Regions from separate parts of the Dryocola baronae genome, predicted to be linked through region 1. Evidence: riboswitches for the same ligand, from Rfam matches in the RefSeq annotation. Region 1 holds a riboswitch; each other region holds the start of a gene.
The links. A riboswitch is a leader RNA that binds a small molecule or an ion and turns the genes downstream of it on or off. The one in region 1 is predicted to bind thiamine pyrophosphate.

Region 1 (7,292 bases):
ATAACGTTTCGAATTCATCAACGCGAAATGCCGCCACGGCGTGGCCTGCATAGGCACCGCCAGGAGCCAGCCTAAGTTTAAAAGTAATAATAACCCCCGTTAAAATATCCTTATCGTTATAGGTATCCAGCCCCCTGTAAAACATAAAGTTATTATATTTACTAGAGTGATACGTCAAACCCGGAATGCCAGACGCACGCTCCCTTTCTAACTGGAGTTGGTTCTTATGATTTATTGTGACTTCATCATAAGTCAGCTGGCTGAACCCGCCGTCCTTTTGTTCCTGATAACGTTTTATATAATTATTATGCTTCCTGAATGCGCGTTCAAAAAGCTGAGTCAAACGCGCTGCCTCAGAAGGCAATAAGGCCTTAGAAGCAGGCGTCTGTTTTGCTGTTGAGTAAAACCAGTTTGAAAGCCAGCCGCCCGACTGCTCGTTCGGTCGGTCTTTCAAAATATCACCCAGCCACGTCAGGCAAAGGCCCATGCAAACACCTGGACTTTGATTTTTTTCCAGGAATGAAATATATAAATTTCTTATATTTAATAGAGGTGTCATATTAAAAAACTCCATTTCTTTAAGATTAATCTCTGATAATAAAAAAAAGCCCCGCGCCTTGCCAGAAAAAACATTCAGCCACTATTTAAAGATATACTCACAAATATATTATTTGCCATATCAATATTTAGAACGTAAAAAAGCCAGCAGATAATCTGCTGGCTGGTGAAAAGCACCAATACTCAGTCACACGTGATGAAGGCGATTTAGTCGCTCACGGCCGTCGGGGTCGTAACCTCCCACTGCATTAAGTCTTCGAGCATCCTCAAACGTTGCCCAGCCGTCAGGCGAGCCAGCCATCCGGCACCCACGCCTTTCGTTTTCACGAACTGCGTCGCGGCAAAGTAATCTTGGTAAAACTCAACAGGTGATGACCGTTTCATATGCCCCTCCTCGCTTTCATCGTTGATGATTATTGGCGTAATATAGGGAAAGTTAAATTGATGAGTTTCTGCCTGGAGTTCCTCTTTTATGTCATCCGGTCGTTTACAACAGCAGTTCATTCGTCTGTGGCAGTGCTGTGACGGAAAGCCGCAGGAAACCACGCTCAACGATCTGGCCGAACTGCTCAACTGTTCGCGCCGCCACATGCGTACGCTGCTCAACGCGATGCAGGAAAAGGGCTGGCTTAGCTGGAAGGCGGAAGCCGGGCGCGGCAAGCGTTCGCAGCTCGAATTCTTATACACCGGGCTTGCCCTCCAGCAGCAGCGGGCCGAGGATCTTCTTGAGCAGGATCGCATCGATCAGCTGGTGCAAATTGTCGGCGACAAGGCCGCCGTCCGCCAAATGCTTATTTCCCACCTCGGCCGCAGCTTCCGCCAGGGCCGCCACATCCTGCGCGTGCTCTATTACCGCCCACTGCTAAACCTGCTGCCCGGCTCCGCGCTGCGCCGGTCTGAAACGCATATCGCCCGGCAGATTTTCAGCGGCCTGACGCGTATAAATGAGGAAAATGGGGAACTGGAAGCGGATATCGCCCACCACTGGCAGCAAATTTCCCCTTTACACTGGCGCTTCTACCTTCGCCCCGGCATCCATTTTCACCACGGCCGCGAGCTGGACATGCTGGATATCATCACCTCGCTGCAGCGCATCAACGCCCTGCCGCTGTTCGCACATATCTCGCAGATCGCCTCGCCGACCACCTGGACGCTGGATATTCATCTCAGCCAGCCGGACGACTGGCTACCCTGGCTGCTGGGCAGCGTCAACGCCATGATTCTGCCGCGTGAATGGACGACGATGGCGGATTTCGCCAGCCAGCCGGTCGGTACCGGCCCCTACTCTGTCGCCCGCAACAACCGCAACCAGCTAAAAATCCACGCCTTCGACGATTACTTCGGGTTCCGGGCGCTTATCGATGAGGTTAACTTCTGGGTTTTGCCGGAGGTAGGCGAAGAGTCGAGCTGCGGCGTGCAGCTACAGGGCATGCCGGACAGCGAAAAGGCGGTGGAAAGCCGCCCGGAAGAAGGGTGTTACTACCTGCTGTTCGACAGCCGTTCGGGGCTCGGTGCCCACACGGGCGTTCGGCAGTGGGTCGGGCATGTTCTGTCCCCCGTCAACCTTATCTACAGCGCGGCGGAACAGTATCAGCAGTACTGGTTCCCGGCCTATGGCCTGCTCCCGCGCTGGCACCATTCACGCACCGGGCCGTTGGTAGCTAAACCCGCGGGGCTTGAGAGCATCACCCTCACCTATTATCGCGACCACGTAGAACACCGGGTCATCAGCAGTATCATGAGCGAGCTGCTGGCGAAGCAGGGCGTAAAGCTCATCATTCAGGAAATTAGCTACGATGAGTGGCACCAGGGCGACGTGGAAAGCGATATCTGGCTTAACAGCGTCAACTTCACCCTGCCGCTGGAATATTCGCTGTTCGCCCAGCTCTACGAAGTGCCGCTGATTCAAAAATGCATGCCGATTGACTGGGAGGGCGACGCCCGCCGCTGGCACAGTAAAACGCTGGCGCTGCCGGAATGGTGCAAGCAAATGCTCGATCGCGACGACATTATCCCGCTGATCCACCACTGGCTGCGCATTGAAGGCCAGCGCAGCATGCGCGGCGTGCGCATGAACACCCTCGGCTGGTTTGACTTCAAATCCGCCTGGTTTGCGCCGCCGGAACCATAGTTCTTTCGGAACGTTCACAGAATCATTACAATGTTGCGTGCTCAACGGGGTGCCAGGACTTTTTGTCCGCGCTGAGATAATACCCGTCGAACCTGATCCGGATAACGCCGGCGAAGGGATTTGAGGCTCACCGCTCAAAGTCCTTTGCCACCCCTAATTTAAGAGGTGCAAAGTGTTCAAGAAATTACTGCCGCTGCTGGTTCTTATTGCAGCCCCCGCTTTCGCAAAACCCCTGCTGACCGTCTATACCTATGACTCCTTTGCCGCTGACTGGGGCCCCGGGCCTGCGGTAAAAAAAGCCTTCGAAGCCGACTGTAGCTGCGAGCTGAAATTTGTGGCGCTGGAAGACGGCGTATCGCTGCTCAACCGCCTGCGCATGGAAGGTAAAAACAGCAAGGCCGACGTGGTGCTGGGGCTGGACAATAATCTTCTGGAAGCCGCGTCGCAGACCAAACTCTTCGCGCCGAGCAACGTTGACGCCAGCGCCCTGAAAATCCCCGGCGGCTGGAAGAACGATACATTTGTGCCGTTCGACTACGGCTACTTCGCCTTCGTCTACGATAAAAACAAACTCAAAAATCCGCCGAAAAGCCTGAAAGAGATGGTTGATAGCGACCAGAAATGGAAAGTGATTTATCAAGACCCGCGCACCAGCACGCCGGGCCTTGGCCTGCTGCTGTGGATGCAAAAAGTCTACGGCGATAAAGCACCCGAAGCCTGGCAGAAGCTGGCGGGCAAAACCGTTACCGTCACGAAAGGCTGGTCAGAGGCCTACGGTCTGTTCTTAAAAGGCGAAGCCGACCTGGTGCTGAGCTACACCACCTCCCCGGCCTATCACATTATCGAAGAGAAGAAAGATAACTACGCGGCGGCGGATTTCAGCGAGGGGCACTACCTGCAGGTTGAAGTCGCCGGTCGTCTGGCGGCAAGCAGGCAGCCGGAGCTGGCTGAGAAATTCATGAAATTCATCACCACGCCGGGTTTCCAGAATACCGTTCCAACCGGCAACTGGATGTACCCGGTTGCCGAGGTGAAGCTCCCGGAAGGCTTCAGCACGCTTCCTAAACCGCAGACCGCGCTGGAGTTCACACCGCAGCAGGTTGCTGAACATCGTGCCGGCTGGATTAGCGCATGGCTTCGCGCCACCAGCCGCTAATACCAGGCTGGCTGTTCCCAGGGCTGTTCGCCGCCATGCTTGTGGTGGCGGTAGCCCTGACGGCTTTTCTGTCGCTGTGGTTTAACGCGCCGCAGACCGATATCCGCGCCCTGCTGCAGGACAGCTATCTGTGGCACGTGCTGCGCTTCTCGTTCTGGCAGGCGTTTCTTTCCGCCTTGCTTTCCGTTCTCCCAGCCATTTTCCTCGCCCGCGCGCTCTACCGTCGCCGCTTCCCCGGCCGCCTTGCGCTGCTGCGCCTGTGCGCGATGACGCTGGTGCTGCCGGTTTTAGTCGCCGTCTTCGGCATTCTGACCGTTTATGGCCGCGTTGGCTGGATCGCCTCACTGTGCGCGTGGTTCGGCGTGGAGTGGACGTTTTCGCCGTACGGCCTGCAGGGCATTCTGCTGGCGCACATCTTCTTTAATATGCCGATGGCGACCCGCCTGCTGCTCCAGGCGCTGGAGAGCATCCCCGGCGAACAACGCCAGCTTGCCGCCCAGCTCGGCATGCGCGGCTGGAACTTCTTCCGCTTCGTAGAGTGGCCGTGGCTGCGCCGCCAGATTCTGCCTGCCGCCGCGCTGATATTCATGCTCTGCTTCGCAAGCTTCGCAACGGTGCTATCGCTCGGCGGCGGGCCGCAGGCGACCACCATCGAACTGGCGATCTTCCAGGCGCTGAGCTTCGATTACGACCCTGCCCGCGCGGCGCTCCTCGCCATTATCCAGATGATCTGCTGTCTGGGCTTGGTGCTGCTGAGCCAGCGCCTGGGCAAAGCGATTCCGGTAGGCGTAAGCCAGGTGCAGGGCTGGCGCGACCGTCAGGACAACCTGCGCCGCAGGCTGTGCGACGGCCTGTTTATCGCCCTTGCCCTACTGCTGCTGCTGCCCCCGCTGCTGGCCGTCATTATTGATGGCGTCAATAGCGGATTTCGCAGCGTGGTGTCGCAGCCAATCCTCTGGCAGGCGCTTTTCACCTCGCTGCGCATCGCCGTTGCCGCCGGTATTATTTGCGTAACGCTAACCATGATGCTGCTGTGGAGCTCGCGCGAACTGCGGCTGCGCAGCCACGCCTTCGCAGGCCAGGCGCTGGAGCTGAGCGGCATGCTGATCCTCGCTATGCCGGGCATCGTGCTGGCGACGGGCTTCTTCCTGCTGCTCAACAATACCGTCGGCCTGCCGCAGTCTGCCGACGGCATCGTGATCTTCACCAACGCGCTGATGGCTATCCCCTACGCGCTGAAGGTGCTGGAAAACCCGATGCTGGACGCGGCTGAGCGCTACGGCAGGCTGTGCCGGTCGCTGGATATTAAAGGGCTAAACCGCCTGCGTTTCATCGAGCTGCGGGCGCTGAAAATCCCGCTTGCCCAGGCGCTGGCGTTTGCCTGCGTGCTGTCTATTGGCGATTTCGGCGTGGTGGCGCTGTTTGGCAACGAGGATTTCCGCACCCTGCCGTTCTATCTCTACCAGCAGATTGGTTCGTACCGCAGCCAGGACGGCGCGGTGACCGCGCTCATCCTGCTGACGCTTTGCTTTGCTCTGTTCACCCTGATTGAAAAACTACCGGGACGCCATGCTAACGCTGACTAATGTAACCTGGCTCTATCATCACCTGCCGATGCGCTTTTCGCTCAACGTGGCGGCGGGCGAACGCGTCGCCATTCTTGGGCCGAGCGGTGCCGGGAAAAGCACCCTGCTAAGCCTGATCGCCGGTTTTCTGAAGCCCGCCCAGGGGGAAATCATGCTGGATGGCGAAGACCATACCCACAGCGCCCCCGCGCGGCGCCCGGTCTCCATGCTGTTTCAGGAAAACAACCTCTTCACGCACCTGACGGTACGGCAGAATATCGGCCTGGGCATGCACCCGGGGCTGAAGCTGAATCAGGACCAGCTGGCGCGGCTGGAAACCATCGCCGGGCAGATGGCGATTGGCGACCTGCTGGACAGGCTGCCGTCGCAGCTTTCCGGCGGGCAGCGGCAGCGCGTCGCCCTGGCGCGTTGCCTGGTCCGCAAACAGCCGGTTTTGCTGCTCGACGAGCCTTTTTCCGCCCTCGATCCGGCGCTGCGCCAGGAGATGCTGCAGCTGCTTGACGAGCTTTGCAAACGGCAACAGCTCACGCTGCTGATGGTTTCCCACAGCATTGAGGACGCGGCGCGCATCGCGCCAAGAAGCTTAGTCGTGGTGGATGGCCGCATCTTTTGGGATGGCGATACGGCCACGTTGCTGAGCGGCGAAGCGAGCGCCTCGTCGCTGCTCGGCATTACCGGCTAGTGCTGGCCGGTTAACACCTTCCAGAGAATTTTCAGGTAGATAGGCATCAACGGGTGCATCTGTAACGCCACGAAGCTGCCGATTGCCACCACCAGCATGGCGGGAGCAAGCCAGTGCAGACGCCCGCGCGGCAGAAAACTCGTCAGACTGTCGGTGCCGGACTTGCCGCTGCGCCACCAGCGCCAGCACAGCCACGCCGCCACCCAGATCAGCAACGCTACGCCCAGCAGGAGCCACTTAAAGCTGCTGCTTTGCATATCCGCCGGAATGTCGATGGCCGCACCGGCCAGAATGCCGGGCATAAAGTAGAGCGGCGGCCAGAACAGGCAGCCGATAATATTGGGAACGATAAACTTCGCCAGCGGCAGGTCGAGCATCCCCGCCACCATCGGTACCAGCGGACGCGTAGGGCCGACAAAGCGCCCGATGAGAATCGTGAACATGCTGTGCCGGTGCAGCGCGTGCTCGGTTTTATCCAGCAGCGCCTTGTTTTTCTTCATAAACGACCAGCGGTGCAGCGGCCCTTTAAAGCGTCGCCCAAGCCAGAACGAGATCCAGTCGCCGAGCAGGCAGCCGATAATCCCCGCGCCCCACGCCTGATAGAAATCCACCTGACCGCTGCCGATAAGCGCGCCTAAGCCCGCCATCATGACCGTGCCCGGCAGAATCAGCCCGACCAGCGCCAGCGACTCGAGAAAGGCCACCAGCATCACCGCGAGGAGCGAATACGCCACGGACTGAGTAATAAAGTGTTCCAGCAAAGCTTCCATAAAGCATCCGTCGAGAAACGAGTGGGCGATTCTCCTGAGTGGGCAGACAACCGTCAAGGCATCATTTGTATGAATCAATAATAGCGGTTATTCACAGCCCGCACGAAACTCGCTCGGGCTTGCCCCGGTACACTTTTTGAAAACCCGCGAAAAGTAGAGCTGATCCTCAAAGCCCACGTTGCGCCCAACGCTTGCAATCGGCATCCGCGTGGTGCTGAGCAGCAGCTTCGCCTGGCTGATGCGCTGATCTTCGCGCCAGCTCAAAACGCTGACGCCGAGCTGCTGGCGGAAAAGGTGCGACAGGCGCGACGGCGACAGGCAGACGTGCTGCGCCACGCTTGCGATATCAAAATGGCTATCGGCAAGGTGGTCGCTGATGTACTGGCAGGCGTCCCGCACGCGGTTATCG
Region 2 (7,292 bases), 2.6 Mb from region 1:
GCAGCCACATTAGCGCGGAAGAGGCAAAGCACGAGCAGTTTGCCACTTTGACCACCGGCAGCATGGGGTCGGATTTACAGCTTGAGCAGAACACGGTGGAAAGCCACTTCGGCGAACGTAGCGTGCGCTATACCAGTTTTTCACTGTCCAGCATTACCGCCGTGGTTGCCCGCACCGATATGCTGGGCATTATTCCCGCCTGGCTGTATGAACAAAGCCGGGCTATTTACCCGATCCGCAAGCTCAATATCGACTTTAGCTTCAATGCTATTCCGTTTTACATGATGTACAGCAAAGTCGCCTTGCAGAACGATATTTTTTCGGAGCTCGTCACCTGGCTTGAAAAGGACTTTTCAACGCAGAGCCAATTGGCTAAAAGCAATTTTCAACTTTGAGAAGAGTCGCACTATGAAATTTTTAAATGATAAAAATGAGTACATTACGTGGATGATTGAAGAAGTCTTTATGACAACACGTAAAGAGCTGGAAGAAGAAACGTCATTTTTAGACTGGCAGGAAGATGTCCTGCCGGAAATAGAAAAAAACTGCCCGGAATTTTTCCCCTGCGTGGCATATTTGAAATATCAGCCAGAAAAAATGCTGCGGCGCAGTGATATAAGCTGTATTAGCACCCAGCAGATTCAGGAATGGGCGGCTTTAATTAAATCAGATTCAGCACCGGTTAATCATTGACGATAAAATTTTATTGCCTGCAAACGTCATATCGATCGCGCACCTTTTATCAATACTCAGCGCGATCCTTCCAGTGCCGCTGCAGGTCTTGCTTTACCGTCATCATCTCCTTATTCTTTATTATTTTGGGCTTGGGACTCGGGGTGCCCTTCTTTGTGAAGGCTGAGAAATACCCGTACCACCTGATCTGGAGAATGCCAGCGTAGCCTGTAAAATCATATCAGAAACAATTATTTAACCTTCCATGTTATGCTACAGTATCAAGTATGTCTGATAAGAAATCGGTGAAGTTAGAAAATGATCCAAAGATATTATCTGTTCCTATATTATCTCGAATTTCAAATAAGTTAGTTTTGGTATCATAAGTAAATAAAGAAATGCTATTTTCTCCAATGACTAAGCGTTCTGCCAAATCTGGATCTATATAATCATCATTATTTCTGTAAAATTCGTTTACTATAAATAAATTTTTAATTAATGGTTCTGGTACAGATAAACTGTATAATGTAAGCCCATCGTATTCGAATCCATCCATTTTTTCCAATAATAAAACATAATCAGGTTGGTTTACAAATAATATGCAAAGTTCATTAGCTAGATCTTCCAGAATAGGGGATGTATCAGTTGCTGGCTTTCTTTTGGTTATACTATCAATAAATGTGTCTTTGAGTGGTTCTTGAATGGGGTATTCCCATTTTGTCATTTCATTTTTCAAGTTATCCAGCATGTTATAAATGTTCATTTTTATTTAATCCTGTTTATTTAAGTGGATAAATTGTACCAGAAGGAATAGCCCATGGTGTAACCTTGCTTTCACCAGGTATCATACCTTTAGTTGCCGATCTTTGCATGTTAGTAAATACCTTGTGATATGGTTCTTTTTCGATTAACACTAGATTATCAAAGGTGTTTGTACCACCATCATCTAATGGTAATTTGTGGTGTACATCCCAACCATCTGGAGATTTTCCATTTTTCATCCTCAATAGTTGTGAAGGATTGAATGTGTTTGTTGCTTCAGGGGTGTCAGCTATATCAGTAAGAAATTTTTTCCTGGCGGTGCTATCAAATTCTTTTCTTAGAATTGCCGCATCTGTTGGGTTTCTTTTAACATAGTTAATGTCTTGTATCGTGATTCCGTTAACTATTTTTGATTCACCCCTTAACTTGCCTAAATAGCTATTAATTTCAGCGTAAGCATCTGAGTTTGGCCTTTTAACCATTAAAATAGAAGCCGCTGCAATAGCTGTACCTGCTGTTTTTTCATTTAATACTTGGTCATAACCATGAATAGCCTCACCGCCTAATTGCTCTGCTGTTTTTCTAAAGCCTTCAATGTTGCCATTATAAACACCGCCAGCGGCTAATAAGCGTCCTGCTGCTTTGCTATTAATAGTTTTAGCTGCTTGAGCATGTTGTATAGGCGCATCTGATGGTTGAAACTTCTGTGTCGGTGCTGGTTTTCTTCCCTGATGGCTATCTAAGCATTTTCGGTAAGCATCTCTAACTTCCATTTCAAACCATGAATGCCAGTGATCCATAAAGCAATCGTAGACAAGCTCGCCTTTATCATCAAAATAGAATGGATGCTTAAAGTAATCCCATTGCTCAGATTCATCTATTCCAATAAACCAACCGGTATCTACATTATGTTGTGTATGATCATAAGCACCGTCATACATGCCATTACTCTTACGGTCATACTTAGCTGAAAAGGGATTGATAAAACCGCTTTTCCTCTTTGGCATTTGTTGAAGGCTAAAGTGAGAGTAGTTGGCAGAATCAAGATCGTAGTAAACCCTTGCTCTTTCGAATGCTACCTCTGGCCTTAGTATGTATTGGAAATCTCTGGGGTTAAGTTCTCTTGCAGCATCCCATATCATGATTAATCTGAAATCGTGCATGTGAATCCCTCACAATATAAAGGGTTATGTTAATACCGATCTTTATAACCACCGTAATAAATATTGTGATAAATCGAAAAATATTGCTCCTGGGGCTTAGCCCCGGTTACACTAAATATCTACAAAATGTATATATTTAACTGATTGTTTTGTATGTGAAATGACTCGGGGTGCCCTTCTTTGTGAAGGCTGAGAAATACCCGTACCACCTGATCTGGATAATGCCAGCGTAGGGAAGTCAGATGCCTGTCCGCATCCCTTCTTCACGCCGGACAGGAGACCGCCATGCTGCAACCTGACCTGCTACCCGGCCATCGCGCCGCTGCCGTTTTAACCGTACTACGCCAGTCAACGCCTTTAGTCCACTGCATGACGAACGACGTGGTGCAAAGCTTCACCGCCAACGTCCTGCTCGCCATCGGTGCCGCGCCCGCAATGGTGATTGAGCCTGAAGAGGCCGCGCAGTTTGCCCCCGCCGCCGGCGCGCTGTTGATTAATATCGGCACGCTGACCGCCGAACGCAGCCGCGCCATGCTCGCCGCTATTCATGCCGCAAATGAATCTGCCACGCCCTGGACGCTCGATCCCGTCGCCGTCGGCGGGCTTAGCTTCCGCACGGCTTTCGCCCGTGAAATCCTCTCCCTGCGTCCCGCCGCCGTTCGCGGCAACGCTTCAGAAATCCTCGCGCTGGCGGGCGTCAGCGCCGGTGGGAGAGGGGTCGACAGCACCGACGATGCGCAGAGCGCCTTGCCCGCGGCCCGGCAGCTTGCGCTTCAAACCGGAGCCGTGGTGGCCGTCACCGGCGAGCAGGATTATGTGACCGACGGAGCGGGCGCGTGGGCCGTTGCGGGCGGGGGTAAACTCATGACGCGGGTGGTCGGCACGGGCTGCGCGCTGTCCGCCGTCGTTGCCGCCTGCCTTTCGCTGCCGGGGAACCGGCTGGATAACGTGGCCGCCGCCTGTCAATTTATGAAGCTGGCGGGCGGCCAGGCCATTGCCGCAGGCTCCGGTCCCGGCAGCTTTATCCCGGCGTTCCTCGACGCGCTTTATCATCTGAACGAGGAGGCGCTGGCATGAAGGGCATGAACCGAATCAATGCGCTAACCATCGCGGGCACCGACCCAAGCGGCGGCGCGGGTATCCAGGCGGACTTAAAAACGTTTTCGGCGCTCGGCGCGTACGGCACCAGCGTGATCACCGCTCTGGTGGCGCAAAACACGCGCGGCGTGCAGTCGGTTTACCGCATCGAACCGGATTTTGTCGCGGCGCAGCTCAACTCGGTGCTCGGCGACGTGCGCATCGATACCGTTAAGATCGGTATGCTGGCCGAGGCTGATATCGTGGAGGCGGTTGCCGAACGTCTGGCGTTTTATCAGGTTCACAGCGTTGTTCTGGACACGGTGATGCTGGCGAAAAGCGGCGATCCGCTGCTTGCCCCCTCGGCGGTGGACAGCCTGCGTAAACGCCTGCTGCCGCAGGTGGCGCTGATCACGCCCAACCTGCCGGAAGCCGCCGCGCTGCTCGACGCGCCCCACGCCCGCAATGAAAGAGAAATGAAGGAGCAGGGCGACGCGCTGCTGGGCATGGGCTGTAGCGCGGTGCTGATGAAGGGCGGCCATTTGGACGACGCCGAAAGCCCGGACTGGCTGTTCACCCGCGACGGCGCGGTGCGCTTTACCGCTCCCCGCGTGCAAACCCGGCACACCCACGGTACCGGCTGCACCCTTTCCGCCGCGCTCGCAGCGCTTTACCCCCGCAACGACGGCTGGCCGCAAACGATCGAGGCGGCAAAAAAATGGCTGTCAAAAGCGCTCGAGCAGGCGGACTCGCTTGAGGTGGGCCACGGCATCGGCCCGGTGCATCATTTTCACGAATGGTGGTAGGAAAAACCGTCCCATAACCCGTTATGGGACGGAAAATCATGCCCGCGTGGTAGTGACAATGGTGAAATATTCGGCTGCAAAGCGCGGCTGATAACCAAACTTAAGCAAATTATCAGCACATTCCTCCGAGTCAGCCTTCTGTTTGATATTGTAGTTGTGGTTCAATATTGGTTTAGTGGGGGTGAATGATAAATACAAGTAGTTACTTAGCGAAACCATCCCTGCGCGGCAATATTAAATATATCATCTACAAATATATCTCATAATCTCGCCATCTTGAAAGTATTGATATTTTTCCATGTGCCTGGTTACCCCGGTACGTATTTTTCTCGTGCTTGAGTGTTTGTATTTTAAATCTACCCTTTATCCAGCGCTCGGCGTAAAAATGTCCCGGCGTAGGCATAATAAAAATACTCTCACTTGTCAGGAATAATGAAATGACTATTACTCAGCAACAGCAATCTCTTTCAGCCTTTAATGAGTGGCTGGAAAATGATAAAAAAGTTTCACTGACCGGCCCGGCGCTGAAGGCCCACGCGCTATTTGAAGTTAAGACCTCCGGCGACAGCAGCGTCTCCGGGCAGAATACCATCGCAACCGGCAACGACGCGGCGAAACAGGCGGCGGTAGGGCAGGACCTGGACAAAGCCATCAAGGATCAGAACAAAAATGAAATCGTGGATATCCTTGCCAGAAACCCCGGAAACGCGGTGACCAGTATTCTTGGCCTTGCGCAGAGCCGCACCGACTGGAACCCGCTCGACCCGGACAACGCTAAGAATTCGAAGGGGTTTACCGACTTTGTGGCGTCTATTTTAAAAGTTCCTTTCTTTACCACCACCCAGTCGGAAACGAAAACCGTCCATTACGAAGAGGAGAATTATAATTCTCTGATCGATAAGGTTGTCGATCTTTATGACGGCGTGACGGATCAAAATAAAGAAAAAATTAAGCTCAGCATCTCTAATTTAATCAAGGCCTGCACCAGCCGGGTAAATACGCAAAATACGGATACGCTGTTCGTACAGAATACTCTCCAGGCCGCGAACGGGAATATCGTTGTGCAGCTGCAGCAAACCTATATGTATATGGAGCTGGACCACAACACGGGCAAAGGCGCGCCGAAGGATAAATATAAAACGCAAATCGACGTCAAAGTGCTGGAGCTGACCTTCTCGTCGGCGCTATGGACGCGCGATGCGGCAGAGAAGCTCGCAGATAAATTTGTGCAAAGCTGGGACGACTGGCTAAACGGGACGACGACGCCGGATTCGGCCAAACAGAGCAGGCTGAAATTCTGCTTTGGCAACGGTGCCGCCGCCGCGTAAAAGCGCGGAACGCGCCGCTGAGGCTCCTGTTCTTATCGGTAAACCCGAATCGGCACGCTTGCCGATTCGGGTTTTGTCTTTCCCCCATCACATGAAAATACAGCCGCTGGACGCTTCGCGTTACAACGTTATTGGGCCAAAAGTGCGGGCCGGGTGGCGAAGAGAGCGACTCGGGACCAGGCTTAGGTCTGCCCGTCTTTTGGTGGGCCAGGACTTTTTATTGCTCGGCGGGCAGGGTGCTCGCCGACATAACGGGAGCGAATTATGACCGATATTGCGCAGCTGCTTGGCAAAGACGCCGACGGCCTATTACAGCATCGTTGTATGACTATTCCGGCAGACCAGCTCTACCTGCCCGGCTCGGACTACGTGGACCGCGTGATGGTGGACAACAATCGCCCGCCTGCGGTACTGCGAAATATGCAGACGCTTTATAACACCGGACGTCTGGCGGGCACCGGCTACCTTTCTATTTTACCGGTCGACCAGGGCGTTGAGCACTCCGCCGGGGCGTCGTTCGCCGCCAACCCACTCTATTTCGATCCGAAGAACATCGTGGAGCTGGCGATCGAGGCGGGCTGTAACTGCGTGGCCTCAACCTACGGCGTGCTGGCCTCCGTGTCCCGCCGCTACGCGCACCGCATTCCCTTCCTCGTTAAGCTCAACCACAACGAAACGCTCAGCTACCCGAACACCTTCGACCAGACGCTGTACGCAAGCGTGGAGCAGGCGTTCAATATGGGCGCGGTGGCGGTGGGTGCTACGATTTACTTCGGGTCGCCGGAGTCGCGCCGCCAGATTGAGGAGATCTCCAGCGCCTTTGAGCGCGCGCACGAGCTGGGCCTGGTGACCGTGCTGTGGGCGTACCTGCGTAACCCGGACTTCAAAAAAGACGGCGTGGACTATCACGTCAGCGCCGACCTCACCGGCCAGGCGAACCATCTGGCCGCCACCATCGGCGCGGACATCGTGAAGCAGAAAATGGCCGAGAATAACGGCGGCTTCAAGGCGGTCAACTTCGGCTACACCGACTACCGCGTATACACCAAGCTGACCAGCGACAGCCCGATCGACCTGGTGCGCTACCAGCTGGCGAACTGCTATATGGGCCGCGCGGGGCTGATTAACTCGGGCGGCGCGGCGGGCGGTGAAACCGACCTTACCGACGCGGTGCGCACGGCGGTTATCAACAAACGCGCGGGCGGCATGGGGCTGATCCTCGGCCGTAAGGCGTTTAAGAAATCGATGGCAGACGGGGTGAAACTCATCAACGCGGTTCAGGATGTTTATCTCGACAGCAAGGTGACGATTGCCTGATTTTTGTCGCTAATCATAGGGTGGATGGCGCCTGCGCTTATCCACCCCACAAAACGCTGAAACCGCCGCTCAACCTCTCCCCATTTTTCCACCCCTTCTATGTCACAATTCCATAACATTTTGTGAAAAGCGTCACGCCACCCTGGGCATATGTCCAAAAAATCGCC
Region 3 (7,292 bases), 4.0 Mb from region 1:
CGAGACGGCGCGGGTGAGAGATCCCATGCCCGTCAACAAACAGCAGGTCCGGCCTGCGCGAAAGCATATCCCACGCCGCGAGCAGCGCAGGATATTCACGAAACGACAGGAAGCCGGGGATGTAAGGCATAGTGGTAGCGATGCGCGCCACCTTGTATTCCACCAGTTCAAGGGAAGGATATTTCAGCAGCACGATGGCGGCGCGGGTGACTTCCCCGCCTTGCTCGAAACCGACGTCGGCACCGGCGATAAACTGCGGCGGATCGACATCAAAGCGATCCTCGCGGATCACACTGGATGCCAGTTCGATCTGTTGCTGACGAAGCGCTGCGAGATCCATTCCCTCTCCTTTGTTTTACTGATGATATGGCGCGGACAGGCGGTGTACCGCCTCAACGAACGCGCCCGCATGTTCTGGCGGAACGTCCTGATGGATGCCGTGACCAAGGTTGAATACGTGCCCTTCACCTTTGCCAAACCCGGCCAGAATCGTTGAAACTTCTTCTTCGATACATGCAGGCGGCGCGTAAAGCATAGACGGGTCCATATTGCCCTGTAGCGCAACTTTATGCCCCACGCGACGGCGCGCGTCGGCGATGTCTATCGTCCAGTCCAGGCCCAGCGCGTCGCAGCCGGTTTCTGCCATCGCTTCCAGCCACTGCCCGCCGCCTTTAGTAAACAGCGTGACCGGCACCCGGCGGCCTTCGTTTTCACGCAGCAGGCCATCGACAATTTTGTGCATGTAATAGAGAGAGAATTGCTGGTAGTCGCGGCCTGTCAGCACGCCGCCCCAGGTATCGAAGATCATTACCGACTGCGCGCCGGCTTTGATCTGCGCGTTCAGGTACAGCGTGACGCTCTGCGCCAGCTTGTCGAGCAGCAGATGCAGCGCCTGCGGGTCGGCGTACATCATCTTTTTGATAACGGTAAAAGCTTTGCTGCTACCGCCTTCGACCATATAGGTCGCCAGCGTCCACGGGCTGCCGGAGAAACCAATCAGCGGCACCTGACCTGCGAGGTTTTTACGGATGGTGCGTACCGCGTTCATCACGTAGCCCAGTTCGTCTTCCGGGTCCGGAATCGGCAGCTTTTCGACGTCGGCGCGGCTGGTAATCGGCGAGCTGAAGCGTGGGCCTTCGCCCGCTTCGAAATATAGACCCAGCCCCATCGCATCCGGCACGGTGAGGATGTCTGAGAAGAGGATCGCCGCATCAAGCGGGTAGCGGCGCAGCGGCTGCAGGGTGACTTCGCAGGCAAGCTCGGCGTTTTTGCACAGGGACATAAAGTCGCCGGCAATAGCGCGGGTGGCTTTGTACTCTGGCAAATAGCGCCCCGCCTGCCTCATCATCCATACAGGCGTGATGTCTACTGGCTGACGCTGCAAGGCGCGGAGGTAACGATCGTTCTTCAGTTCAGTCATTTTTAGCATTTCCTTTAGCTGTATCCGCCCAGTTTACCACGTCATTCATACTCTGCCCGACACTGAGCGACGGTGTCTTCTATCAGACGGCGCGCCACCGTGCCAGCCGGAGGGATAAGCGGCAGCTGGTCGTAGCGATACCACTGCGCGTCAATCAGCTCTTTAGGATCGATTTTGATATCACCGCTGTGGTAGTCGGCCATAAACGCGGTCATCAGCGACTGCGGGAAAGGCCAGGGCTGCGAAGTCACGTAGCGCAGATTTTTCACGCGGATGCTGCTCTCTTCCATCACTTCACGCGCGACGGCCTGCTCTAAGGTTTCGCCGACTTCAACAAAACCGGCCAGCACGGTATAAACCCCGTTGCGATGGCGTGTATGTTGGGCAAGCAGGATATGATCGTCCCGGCGGATGGCGACGATGATGCAGGGCGCAATCTGCGGATAGTAGCGTTCGCGGCAGTGGCTGCAGAGCATCGCCCATTCGGTTTTGCTGGGGTGCATCTCATGGCCGCAGTAGCCGCAAAATTTGTGCGAACGGTAAAACTCGGCCAGCTGAACGCCCCGCCCTGCAAGCTGAAACAGGCCCACGTCCTGGTCGATAACCTGGCGCACCGAGCCCATTTCCTGGCGGCGATTCTGGCGAATCAGCCATACCGGCTCGCCTTCCCACTCGCCGATTTGCAGACCATTCGCGCCTTCAAGCTGGAAGTCCGCCGCCGATCCGTGAGGCAGCTCGCCTTTTGGCAGCCACAATTTTTGTTCATGACTGACGATAAACCAGCCCTGATCTAACTTTTGAATGACACGTTCCATAACCTGGTGCACATCCCCCTGGACACTGGTATAAACAATAGTTGTTATATTTTGGGTACGTTTGCGTTAAATCTTGCAACTCACGGAGTCAAACATGCTGAACCAGCTAGAAAGCCTGACTGAGCGCGTTGGCGGTAGCAATGAGTTAGTCGACCAATGGCTATATGCCCGCAAACATTTGCTCGTGGCGTATTACAACATGGTCGGGATCAAGCCTAACAAGGAATCGCTCTCTGCGCTTAATGAAAAGGCGCTGGATAATTTTTGCCACAACCTGGTGGACTACCTTTCAGCCGGCCATTTCAATATTTATGAGCGCATTATCGATGAAATGGAAGGTGCCAGCCCGCTTTTAGCGGCCACTCAAATCTACCCGCAGCTCGAAGCCAATACCCAGCAGATCATGGATTTCTACGATACCAATCTGGAAAACGCCATCGACGACGACAACTGTATTGAGTTCCAGCAGGCGTTGTCCGGCATCGGTGAAGCGCTGGAAGCGCGTTTCTCGCTGGAAGATAAGCTCATCGAACTGGCGTACGCCAACAATCTGCACAGCAGCGCCAACGACACGGATAGCCTTGCACGCCCGGCTTGAGTTCTGCGCTGTTAACGAGTAATTTACAACTTCACCCGTAGCAATACGGGTTTCTTCTTGTCGGAGTGCCGAGTGCGAAAGCACCGGCTGAGACCGTTAATTCGGGATCCGCGGAACCTGATCAGGTTAAAACCTGCGAAGGGAACAAGAGTAATTCTGCTTTTGGGTACGGCCTTTTTCGGGCGCCCCACATCCATTACTCCATCCGTCGTTCTGACAAGCCACTCCTGATCGAATCCTGGAATGAGCTATGTCTGCATCTGAAAAACCAACACGTCGCGAACAGCGCGCGGCTGCGCTTCACTTTATCAACACGCTAGAAGGCACCGCCTTCCCAAATTCCCAGCGCATTTATCTTTCCGGCTCGCGGGAGGATATTCGCGTGCCGATGCGGGAAATCCAGCTTAGCCCAACGATGGCGGGCGGCAGTAAAGACAATCCGCAATATGAACCTAACGACGCGGTGCCGGTTTACGACACCTCCGGCCCGTATGGCGATCCAAACGTTAGCATCGACGTGCTGCGCGGGCTGCCGCCGCTGCGAAGCGGATGGATTGAAGAACGCGCCGACTGCGAAACGCTCAACGACCGCAGCTCTGCCTACACGAAAGAGCGCCTTGCGGACGACGCCCTGGACGACCTGCGCTTTGAAACGCGCCTTACGCCCAAACGCGCTAAAACCGGCAAATGCGTCACCCAGCTGCATTACGCGCGCCGAGGCATCGTCACGCCTGAGATGGAGTTTATCGCCATCCGCGAAAACATGGGCCGCGAGCGCATTCGCGATGCCGTATTACGCCACCAGCATCCGGGCGAAGCCTTTGGCGCTCGTTTGCCGGAAAATATCACGCCCGAATTTGTGTGTGACGAGGTGGCCGCAGGCCGGGCGATTATCCCCGCCAATATCAACCACCCAGAATCTGAACCGATGATTATCGGGCGCAACTTCCTGGTGAAGGTCAACGCCAATATCGGCAACTCGGCGGTGACCTCATCCATTGAAGAAGAAGTGGAGAAGCTGGTCTGGTCAACGCGCTGGGGGGCGGACACCGTGATGGACCTGTCCACCGGGCGCTATATCCACGAAACTCGCGAATGGATCCTGCGCAACAGCCCCGTTCCTATCGGCACCGTGCCGATTTACCAGGCATTGGAAAAGGTCAACGGCATGGCCGAAGACCTGACCTGGGAGATGTTCCGCGACACGCTGCTGGAGCAGGCCGAACAGGGCGTGGACTACTTCACCATTCACGCTGGCGTGCTGCTACGCTACGTGCCGATGACCGCCAAACGCCTCACCGGCATCGTCTCACGCGGCGGGTCGATCATGGCGAAATGGTGCCTTTCCCATCATGAGGAAAACTTCCTTTACGAACATTTCCGCGAAATCTGCGCAATCTGCGCGGCCTATGACGTCTCGCTTTCTCTTGGCGACGGGCTGCGCCCTGGCTCCATTCAGGACGCCAACGACGAGGCGCAGTTCGCAGAGCTGCACACGCTGGGCGAGCTGACCAAAATCGCCTGGGAGTACGACGTACAGGTGATGATCGAAGGCCCGGGACACGTGCCGATGCAGATGATCCGCCGCAACATGACCGAAGAGCTGGAGCACTGCCACGAAGCGCCGTTCTACACCCTCGGCCCGCTGACCACGGACATCGCCCCTGGCTACGACCATTTCACCTCGGGAATCGGCGCCGCGATGATCGGCTGGTTCGGCTGCGCGATGCTTTGCTACGTGACGCCAAAAGAGCACCTCGGCCTGCCGAATAAAGAGGACGTGAAGCAGGGCTTGATAACCTACAAAATTGCGGCGCATGCCGCAGATCTGGCGAAAGGCCATCCGGGCGCGCAGATCCGCGACAACGCCATGTCGAAAGCGCGCTTCGAATTCCGCTGGGAAGACCAGTTCAACCTTGCGCTCGACCCCTTCACCGCCCGCGCTTACCACGACGAAACGCTGCCGCAGGAATCCGGCAAGGTCGCGCACTTCTGTTCCATGTGCGGACCGAAATTCTGCTCGATGAAAATCTCCCAGGAAGTGCGCGACTTTGCCGCGAAGCAGGTCATTGAAGTGGGAATGGAAGACATGTCGCAAAACTTCCGCGCAAAAGGCGGGGAAATCTATCTGCGCCAGGAGGAAGTATGAGCCTGAAAGCTTTTCCCCCTACCCCACGGCGGCTGGGGCTGTACCCAGTGGTCGACAGCGTGGAATGGATTGAGCGCCTGCTTGCTGCGGGTGTTCGCACGATTCAGCTGCGCATCAAGGACAGGCGCGACGAAGACGTTGAAGCAGACGTCATCGCCGCCGTCAGGCTGGGCGAGCGGTATCAGGCCCGGCTGTTTATCAACGACTACTGGCGGCTGGCTATCAAACATCGCGCCTACGGCGTACACCTTGGCCAGGAGGATTTGGATATCGCCAACCTCGACGCCATTCGCAACGCGGGCCTGCGCCTTGGGCTATCCACCCACGACAACATGGAAATGGACCGCGCCCTTGCGGCACGCCCTTCATACATCGCGCTCGGCCACGTTTTCCCAACCCAAACCAAGCAGATGCCTTCATCGCCGCAGGGGCTGGCGCAGCTCGCCGCGCATGTCAAAACGCTGGGTGATTACCCGACGGTGGCGATCGGCGGAATTAGCATCGATCGCGTACCCGCCGTGCTTGCTACGGGCGTGGGCAGCGTCGCCGTAGTGAGCGCGATTACCAAAGCCGCGGACTGGCGTGCGGCGACGGCACAGCTTCTCGAACTGGCGGGAGCAGGCGATGAATGATGCGGATTTCATGCGTTACGGTCGCCAGCTCCTGCTGGAGGATGTGGCCGTAGAGGGGCAAGAAAAGCTGCTCGCCAGCCGGGTGCTGATCGTCGGGCTTGGCGGGTTGGGCTCTCCGGCGGCGCTTTACCTTGCAGGAGCGGGCGTCGGCACGCTGATGCTGGCGGATGATGACCACGTCCATATCAGCAATTTGCAGCGCCAGATTCTGTTTACCTCGCAGGATATCGATCGGCCAAAAGCACGGGCCGCCCGACGGCATCTTGAACGACTCAATCCTGATATCAAACTGGAAGCTATCGCGCAGCGTCTGTCAGGTGAAGCGCTGGCACAGGCGGTGAAAAGCGTCGATGTGGTGCTGGACTGCAGCGACAACATGGCGACGCGGCAGGCGGTAAATGCGGCCTGCGTCGCAAACGACAGACCGCTGATTTCGGCAAGCGGTGTGGGGTTCGGCGGGCAGCTAATGGTATTAACGCCGCCGTGGGCCAGCGGATGCTATCGCTGCATCTGGCCGGACGAACAGGAGCCGGAACGCAACTGCCGCACCGCGGGCGTCCTTGGCCCGGTGGTTGGCGTGATGGGCACTTTGCAGGCGCTTGAAGCCATCAAGCTGCTCACCGGCATGGTGCCGGCCAGCGGCCTGCGGCTGTTCGATGCCCGCCACCACAGCTGGCGCACGCTCGTCATGCAGAAATCGTCCGGCTGCCCGGTTTGCGGGGGGCAAAATGCGCATTCTCTTTAACGATGAGCCGATGCAGTGCGCCGAGGGCCTGACGCTGGCAACGCTGCTCGAACAGCTGCGTTTGCTGAAGCCTGGCGTCGCGCTTGCTCTCAACCAGACAATCGTTCCACGCGAGCAGTGGGAGGCCAGAATGCTGCACGATGGCGACCAAATCCTGCTTTTTCAAGCCATAGCCGGAGGTTGATATGCTACAGATTGCTGACAAGACATTTTCGTCCCGCCTGTTTACCGGTACCGGGAAATTCTCTTCTGCGCAGGTAATGGCAGAGGCTATTCGCGCCAGCGGATCGCAGCTGGTGACGATGGCGATGAAACGCGTCGATCTGCGCAATCATAACGATGCGATTCTGGCTCCCCTGCTGGAGGCGGGAGTGCAGCTTCTTCCCAATACGTCGGGCGCGAAAACAGCCGAAGAGGCGATTTTTGCTGCCCGACTGGCGCGTGAGGCGCTGGGGACGCATTGGGTGAAGCTGGAAATTCATCCTGACGCCCGTTACCTGTTACCCGACCCGATTGAAACGCTGAAGGCGGCGGAAATCCTCGTGAAACAGGGCTTCGTTGTTTTGCCCTACTGCGGCGCCGATCCGGTTTTGTGCAAGCGGCTTGAGGAGGCCGGCTGCGCGGCCGTCATGCCTCTCGGCGCGCCTATCGGCTCCAATCAGGGCCTACAGACCCGCGCGCTGCTGGAAATTATAATCGACCAGGCGAACGTGCCGGTGGTGGTTGATGCCGGAATTGGCGCGCCAAGCCATGCGGCCGAAGCGCTGGAAATGGGGGCATCTGCGGTGCTGGTTAATACCGCGATTGCCGTGGCGAGCGATCCTGTGCAGATGGCCCATGCCTTCCGGCTGGCCGTTGAGGCGGGAGCCATCGCTGCATGTTCGGGACTGGGCGCGCGCCACCAGCAGGCTCATGCTTCAAGCCCGCTTACCG

Region 2: linked by a shared signal. The riboswitch ahead of thiM (hydroxyethylthiazole kinase) and the one ahead of thiB (thiamine ABC transporter substrate binding subunit) in region 1 are both predicted to bind thiamine pyrophosphate.
Region 3: linked by a shared signal. The riboswitch ahead of thiC (phosphomethylpyrimidine synthase ThiC) and the one ahead of thiB (thiamine ABC transporter substrate binding subunit) in region 1 are both predicted to bind thiamine pyrophosphate.

The regions. Positions count from the first base shown of each region.
Region 1 is NZ_JBINNY010000001.1:4,268,862-4,276,153, forward strand. It holds gene ACSPHG_RS20180 (YopT-type cysteine protease domain-containing protein) at 1-559, opposite strand, end outside; gene sgrT (glucose uptake inhibitor SgrT) at 766-942, opposite strand; gene sgrR (HTH-type transcriptional regulator SgrR) at 1,031-2,689, shown strand; TPP riboswitch at 2,725-2,826, shown strand; gene thiB (thiamine ABC transporter substrate binding subunit) at 2,862-3,845, shown strand; gene thiP (thiamine/thiamine pyrophosphate ABC transporter permease ThiP) at 3,821-5,431, shown strand; gene thiQ (thiamine ABC transporter ATP-binding protein ThiQ) at 5,415-6,113, shown strand; gene ACSPHG_RS20210 (DedA family protein) at 6,110-6,883, opposite strand; gene araC (arabinose operon transcriptional regulator AraC) at 6,971-7,292, opposite strand, start outside.
Region 2 is NZ_JBINNY010000001.1:1,685,527-1,692,818, forward strand. It holds gene ACSPHG_RS07870 (LysR substrate-binding domain-containing protein) at 1-395, shown strand, start outside; gene ACSPHG_RS07875 (hypothetical protein) at 409-693, shown strand; gene ACSPHG_RS07880 (YrhA family protein) at 941-1,435, opposite strand; gene ACSPHG_RS07885 (HNH endonuclease signature motif containing protein) at 1,452-2,597, opposite strand; TPP riboswitch at 2,754-2,850, shown strand; gene thiM (hydroxyethylthiazole kinase) at 2,883-3,674, shown strand; gene thiD (bifunctional hydroxymethylpyrimidine kinase/phosphomethylpyrimidine kinase) at 3,680-4,480, shown strand; gene ACSPHG_RS07900 (hypothetical protein) at 4,918-5,808, shown strand; gene fbaB (class I fructose-bisphosphate aldolase) at 6,073-7,125, shown strand.
Region 3 is NZ_JBINNY010000001.1:266,763-274,054, reverse strand. It holds gene nfi (deoxyribonuclease V) at 1-340, opposite strand, end outside; gene hemE (uroporphyrinogen decarboxylase) at 356-1,420, opposite strand; gene nudC (NAD(+) diphosphatase) at 1,462-2,235, opposite strand; gene rsd (sigma D regulator) at 2,330-2,833, shown strand; TPP riboswitch at 2,885-2,994, shown strand; gene thiC (phosphomethylpyrimidine synthase ThiC) at 3,084-4,982, shown strand; gene thiE (thiamine phosphate synthase) at 4,979-5,614, shown strand; gene ACSPHG_RS01265 (HesA/MoeB/ThiF family protein) at 5,607-6,359, shown strand; gene thiS (sulfur carrier protein ThiS) at 6,343-6,543, shown strand; gene thiG (thiazole synthase) at 6,545-7,292, shown strand, end outside.